DNA from 2 places in the Nakamurella sp. A5-74 genome. Region 2 is predicted to be linked to the other one. Evidence: riboswitches for the same ligand, from Rfam matches in the RefSeq annotation. Region 2 holds a riboswitch; the other holds the start of a gene.
What was found. A riboswitch is a leader RNA that binds a small molecule or an ion and turns the genes downstream of it on or off. The one in region 2 is predicted to bind thiamine pyrophosphate.
Positions count from the first base shown of each region.

Region 1: it holds a riboswitch for thiamine pyrophosphate, as region 2 does, so the genes downstream of both, ABLG96_RS16705 (thiamine ABC transporter substrate-binding protein) here and ABLG96_RS01020 (YkoF family thiamine/hydroxymethylpyrimidine-binding protein) in region 2, are expected to answer to the same signal.

Region 1 covers NZ_CP159218.1:3,649,540-3,652,938, forward strand. Annotated here, with positions in the region: gene ABLG96_RS16700 (iron ABC transporter permease) at 1-1,029, opposite strand, end outside; gene ABLG96_RS16705 (thiamine ABC transporter substrate-binding protein) at 1,038-1,955, opposite strand; gene ABLG96_RS16710 (hypothetical protein) at 1,972-2,292, shown strand; TPP riboswitch at 2,290-2,398, opposite strand; gene ABLG96_RS16715 (glycosyltransferase 87 family protein) at 2,403-3,399, opposite strand, start outside.
Region 2 covers NZ_CP159218.1:211,528-214,926, reverse strand. Annotated here, with positions in the region: gene ABLG96_RS01030 (ATP-binding cassette domain-containing protein) at 1-703, opposite strand, end outside; gene ABLG96_RS01025 (ECF transporter S component) at 700-1,311, opposite strand; gene ABLG96_RS01020 (YkoF family thiamine/hydroxymethylpyrimidine-binding protein) at 1,308-1,991, opposite strand; TPP riboswitch at 2,044-2,151, opposite strand; gene ABLG96_RS01015 (histone-like nucleoid-structuring protein Lsr2) at 2,703-3,399, shown strand, end outside.

The DNA of each region.
Region 1 (3,399 bases), 1.3 Mb from region 2:
GAGGGCCCGGTAGTTGTCCAGCCCCCATCCTGCTCCCGTGCTCGTCTGCGTGCGGAGTGACCGCACCACGAGCACGGCGATCGGCACCACCATCGCCAGCACGGTGACGGCAGTGATCAGTACCGCGGGGACGGCGCCCCTGGTGATCCCGCGCCGCAGCGTCGAGGCCGTCCGCCAGGTCGCCTCGGCCCGCGACCGGAGCAGCCCGGTGATCGCCAGCAGTACCGCGACGGCGACGATCTGCACGACTGACAGCACCGCCGCCGTCCGCAGGTCGAAGATGACGACCGTCTGCCGGTAGATCTCCGTCTCCAGGGTCCGGTAGCGGCCGCCACCCATCACCAGCATGATCCCGAAGCTGGTGGCGCAGAACAGGAACACCATCGAGGCGGCACCCAGTACGGCTGGCATCAGTGCGGGCAGTGTCACCGTGGCGAACGCGCGTACCGGTCCGGCCCCCAGGCTGCGTGCGGCGAGCACCTCCCGATCGTCCAGACCCGCCCAGGATGCGCCGACAGTGCGCACGACGACGACGTAGTTGAGGAACACGTGGGCCGCGAGGATGGCGCCGACGGTCCCGTCCCACCCCCAGGAACCGAGCGGACCGTCGTCTGCGAAGAGCGTCCGGAACGCCAATCCCACCACCACGGTCGGCAGCACGAACGGAATCGTGACCAGGGCGCGCACCACTCCCCTGCCGCGGAACGAACAGCGGTACAGCACGTACGCACCGGGGATTCCGAGCAGCAGACACAGCCCGGCGGAGGCTGCCGCCTGCCACACCGTGAACCAGAGGATCTGCCGGATCCTGCTGCGTCCCAACACCTCACCGAATGCCCCCAGCTGCCAGGATCCGTCCTCCAGCAGCCCACGGCCCAGTAGCGTGCCCACCGGATAGAGGAAGAACAGCCCCAGTGCCGCGACCGGCAGCGCGGCCAGGACCATCAGTCCGGTCGCCCGTCGGGAACCGGACGGGGGAAGGCCGACCGGCGGCCGCGCCCGTTCCAGGGTTCCCGCCAGGGCGGACATCGGCGTTCTCAGCTCTCCATCAGATCGGACCAGGACGAGATCCAGCCCTCCCGGTTCGCGGTGATCTCGGCCGGATCCATCTCCGCCGGCGCCGTGGCCACCGGTGCGAACTTCTTCCAGTCCGCCGGCAGCGCGGTGTGCGCATCGACCGGGTAGACGTACATCTGCTCGGGGACAGCAGCCTGGAACCCGTTGCTCAGCATCCAGTCGACGACCTTCTGGGCGCCGGTCGGGTTCTGCGCGCCCTCGAGCACTCCGACGTATTCGATCTGGCGGAAGCAGGTGTCCAGCAGTGCAGCCGTCGGCGCCGCGGTGTCCCCGGCAGCGGCCTCGAACGGCGGTGACGAGGCGTACGACAGCACCAACGGCCGGTCACCCTTACCGGTCGAGCCGGAGAAGTCGACGGTGTACGCATCGTTCCAGCCGGCGGTGATCTTCACCCCGTTGTCCTTGAGCTGCTGCCAATACGCCTGCCACTTGTCGGCGCCGAAGTGCGCGATCGTCCCCAGCAGGAACGCCAGACCCGGTGAGCTGGTCGCGGGCGAGGGCACCACGAACAGATTCTTGTACTGCGGTTGCGTGAGATCCTCGTAGCTGGTCGGCGGCTGGATGTTCTTGCCTGCGAACCACTTCTCGTCGACGTTGACGCAGGCGTCGCTGTAGTCCACCGCGGTCAGCCGGCCATCAGTGGCGGCGGAGTAGGTGGTACTGCCGTTACCGGCCGCCGGCGAGGTGTAGGGCGCGAACACACCCTCGTCCAGGGCGCGGGAGGCGAACGTGTTGTCGACGCCGAACGCTACGTCGCCCAGCGGCTTGTTCTTGGTGAGCACCAACTGGTTCACCATCGCACCGGCGTCACCCTGGGCGATGATCTTGAGGGTGATCCCGGTGTCCTGCTGGAACTTCGCGACGACGTCCTTGGTCATGTTGAACGAGTCGTGGGTGACGAGCGTGACCTCACCACCGCCGGCGGCGTTGCGGGTCGATCCGGTGCCGGCGGGCGTACTGGACGGGGAACTCGACGCAGCACTGGACGCAGTGCTCGACGGGGAACTCGACGCAGCACTGGACGCAATGCTGGATGGCGAGCTCGCCGCTGCGCTCGTCGACGGCGTCGGGCCACCGCTCTGTGCCGGTGTCGCGGCCGAACCGCAGGCGGTCAGCGTGAACGCTGCGGCGGTGAGCGCCAGGGCAGCGCGGCGGCCGCGCCACCGGAGGGTGGAGTACGTCATGGGGTGCCTTCCCGAAGGTCAGCACGGGTGATCGATGAGAGGACGTCCCTGCGCCGGCATGATCCGGATCAGGTTCGACGGTCAGGGACTTCGTGTCCCTCTCTCAGCCCGGCGCACCGGACTCCCGTGTCTCCTGTGACGCTACGCGGTTGCGGGGACCTGGGTCGCAGCGGCCACCGCTCTGCGTCCGACTGTCAGCAACACCACCAGGGTCGCGATCCCCAGCACGGGATAGACGGCACCGAGCAGTCTCACCCACAGCGCCAGCGGCTCCCCGGCTCCCCAGGTCCTCGCCTCCTGGGCCGCGAGGAGCGGCATCAGGAATGCCAACGTCACCACCGCCCAGCTGCCGGCCAGCCACTGCACGGCGCGCTCCGCACGCCGAGGGCCGCACCAGCACCACAGCACCAGCGGCAGGACCCACACCCAGTGGTGGTTCCAGGAGATCGGCGAGATCTCCAGACCGATGAACTGCACTGCCAGGAAGGCCGCGAGGCGGTCGCCGGCCCGCAGCGACCCGACGGCGGCCAGGATCCCCAGCACGATCACACCGACCACGGCGACGGCCCAGAGGACGGTCGAGTCCTCCCCCGCCAGCCGGTCGATCGCTCCCCGCAACGACTGGTTTCGGACCGCCGCGACCACTCCTGTGCGCTCCGGTTCGAAGATCAGCTCGGTGAAGTACCGCCCGGTCAGATCGGGGACGACGAGCAGCGCCAGCAGTCCCGTCGCGACGAAGGTCGCCACCGCTGCGGCCACCGCGGAGAACCGTCGGGAGAGCAGATAGAACAGGCCGGTGACGGCGGGGATCAGCTTGATGCCCGCGGTCAGCCCGACAGTGACACCGGCGACCCAGTCCTTGGTCGCCACCGCGCCCAGCAGCAGCACCGTCATCAACAGCAGGTTGATCTGCCCGTAGTTGAAGGTGGTCCGCACCGGCTCCACCCACAGCGCGACCGCGGTCCCGAACAGCACGACCCCGCGCACCAGAGGCGCGGCCCAATGCCCGCCGGGTCCGGTCTTCCCGAGCAGCCGCAGCGTCAGATACAGCGAACAAGCCACCAGGATGACGCTCAGCACCTGCCAGATCACCGCGGCGGCCGCGAACGGCAGCTGGGCCAGCGGCCAGAACACCATC
Region 2 (3,399 bases):
CTCGACCGGGCAGCCCGGCGGTCCCGGCCACGCCAGCCCATTCGTCGAGCCGATGCTCGACGAGGACCATCGCGGGCCGGTACCTCTCGATCGCCCCGGCCAGCGCCCCGCGCACCGAGGCGACCCCGGCCGGGTCGAGCATCGATGTCGGCTCGTCGAGCAGGAGCACCTCGGGCTCGGTGATCAGGGCCGCCGCGACGGCGACCCGCTGAGCCTCCCCGCCGGAGAGACGTGCGGTAGCCCGGTGTCGCAAACCGGCGGCGCCGACGGCATCCAGGACGGCACTGACCCGCGGACCGATGGTCGCCGGCTCGGTCGCCTGATTCTCCAGCGGCAGAGCGAGCTCCTGTTCGACCTGCGGCAGGCAGACCGCCGCGGACGGGTCCTGGGCAAGGACCCCGAGGTGCCGGGACCGTTCGACGACGGAGCTGGCATCACTCGTCCCGGCGACGATCACCCCGCCGGTGATGTCCGCGGTCACGGTGTGCGGGACGACCCCGGTGATCACGTGCAGGAGCGTCGACTTACCCGACCCGGACGCGCCGAAGACGACCATCTGTTCTCCCGGTGCGAGCCGCACCGACACCGCGCGCAGCACGGGCTCGTCGCGCCGGGCAAAGGCCACGGTGATGTTGTCCAGCTCGACGACGGCCGCACCGCCCGCCCCGTCGGCGCAGACGGCCGGCGGCGGCCGGCTACTCACCGCTGGCCCAGCTCGCGGCCGATCGCGAAGTTGTCGACAACACCGGTGCGGGCCAGGGCGTCGACGATGAGCTTGGCGAGCAACCCACCCAGGACGATCCCGGACAGGGCCTGCATGGCCAGGCGCAGGAAGAAGATGTCCTGTCCGTACCAACCGGACCGGAAGGCGGAGTAGAAGAACACCAGGCCGGCGCCGAGAAGGCCGGCCAGGGCGAAGACGCCCCAGCCGAATCGCCGGTACCTCGTCAGTGCGAACGGCAGCTCGCTGCCCGCGCCCTGGATGGCTGCGGCGATCAGAAGCGTCGGGCCGACCGGCGAGCCGAGAAAAACGACCTCGATGACCGCGGCGAGGATTTCGGCGATCACGCCGGCGAAGGGCCGGCGGATGATCGCGACGGCGATCGGGGAGACCAGGAGCCATCCGCCGAACAGGATGTGTTGGGAAAGGTCGCCGGCCGGACCCATCAGGATGCTCAGCCCGTTCCAGCCCTGGACGAGCGCCCAGTAGGCGAAGCCGAACACGACACCCAGGACGACGAGGAGGACGAGGTCCTTCATGGCCCAGCCGCGATGGGTCCGGATGGGAGAAGAGTTGCGTTTGGCGGTCACGGCGCGTTCGTTCCTTTCGAGTCCTCGGCCGGGCTCGGCGAGCCCACCGAGACGGTGAGGTGGGACACGACGTGCGGGACGACGGCGCCCACCTGAGCCCACGCGTCAATGGCGGTGGCCAGGACCTCGGCCACGTCGCCAGTCAGCTTCGTGGCGTAGTGATTCGCCCGGGCCGCGGCGCCCCGGGTACGCGCGGAGGCGATTGCGGACTCGATGTGCGACATGTGGTCGCCGTGACCGGAACCGCCGTCCAGGAGCGGGTACAACGACCACTGCGCTGCCGCACGGACACCGGTGGGCTCCAGCTCCACCGGCGCCGCGCTGGGCAAGCCGGTGACGTCCAGGTCGCAGGACACCTCACCGGGGCAGCCCCGGGACAGGAGGATATGGGTGACAACGTGCCCCCCACCGCAACGCTGAGACACGGCGGCGATGAGGGCAACGGCGAACGCAGCCAGTCGCTGCTCCGCGGGCTCGGTGCGCGCACCGACGTAGCTGCTGACCTCGTCGGTCTCCACAACGAGGCCGTCGCTCAGGCCGTCGCCGGTGACGTCGGCGAGCGCGCCGAGGATGACGTTCGCGAAGTCGTCGCAGTGGGGGTGGACGCTCAGCCGCATTCCAATGCCGAGCTGCTCAGGCGTCGCAAAGGTGGCCACCTGCTGGTCGTGCTGGGTGCTCATCACGGGTCCCCTCAGGCCCGCGGATATATCAAGGACCCGCGCCGACTTCCGATGTCGGACAGGCACCCTGCTCCCTACGCCGGTACGAACCGGATCAGGTTGACGGGTCTGCGGGCAATCCGCACTCTCAGCGCCGATCGGCGCTCCCCGGGGGTCTCTCCCAACCGTACCCCCAGCGCACGGCTGTCCCGTCTCGTGGCAGGAACCCTTGTCAACACAGAGACCCAGCGACGCGGCCATCAGCCGCGTCTACTGTCCACGGCCGGCGTGGTCGACCTGATCGGCGTCGTCCGGCATTGAATGGGCGGACGTTCCCAGCGTGAGCGGCTGCCTGATCAGGACGGGATCTCGACTCCTTCGTCGCTCGATCAACGGGGGGGTCGCTCGATCGCTCCCCGGACCCTGCCGCTCATGTTCGGGTCAGCCGCTCACGTTCGACCGTGAGCGAACGTGCCCAGCGTGAGCGGCTGCGTGATCAGGACGGGATCTCGACTCCTTCGTCGCTCGATCAACGGGGGGTCGCTCGATCGCTCCCCGGACCCTGCCGCTCATGTGATCAGGACGGGATCTCGACTCCTCCGTCGCTCGATCAACGGGGGGTCGCTCGATCGCTCCCCGGACCCTGCCGCTCATGTTCAGGTCTATACGGGATCTCGACTCGTTCCTTGCTCGATCAGCGCTGGGACGACGCGCTCGTGCCACCATGGAGCGGTGCCGGACGACCTGCTGATCGCGCGCAACCCCGAACCCGACTCGAAGCTGCCCTACCTGGTCCGCATCCCGCTCGGGGCCGAAGGAATCGTGGTGAAGGCGCGCGAGACGTGGCCCCGAGCGTCGAAGGTGTTCTGTCACCGGTCGACCGAGTGGCCGGCGGACGCGGAGATCATCGAACGCTGGCCGGTGCGCGCCTGCACCCGCCGCGGACCGGCCATCGACCTGATCCTGGAGCGTGCGCGGGAGAACCGGTCGCAGTTCGTCGTCACGATGGCCCGCGGCCGCGAGATGGTGTTCTGGCAGTCGCCCCGGACGACGAAGCAGGCCCGCCCGAACGTCACCCTGCCGAGAGCCCGCGCCCACGGGCAGGTCCTGGAGATCCTGGTCGACAGCGCCGAGAAGTACCCGTGGCGGTTCTCGGCGCAGCAGGCGACCACCCGCCGGCAGCGCCTGACTGCCGGCGACTACGCGGTGGAACTCGACGGCGAGGTGATCGCCGCCGTCGAACGCAAGACCCTCGAGGACCTCGCATCCTCCCTGCTCAACGGGAAGCTGCGGTATGCGGCAGCCGAACTGGCGACGCTGCCTCGCGGCGCGATCGTCGTGGAAGACCGCTACAGCAAGGTCTTTGACCTGCCGCACGTCGCCGGCGCCACGGTCGCCGGGGCGTTGGCCGAGTTGCAGGCCCGCCATC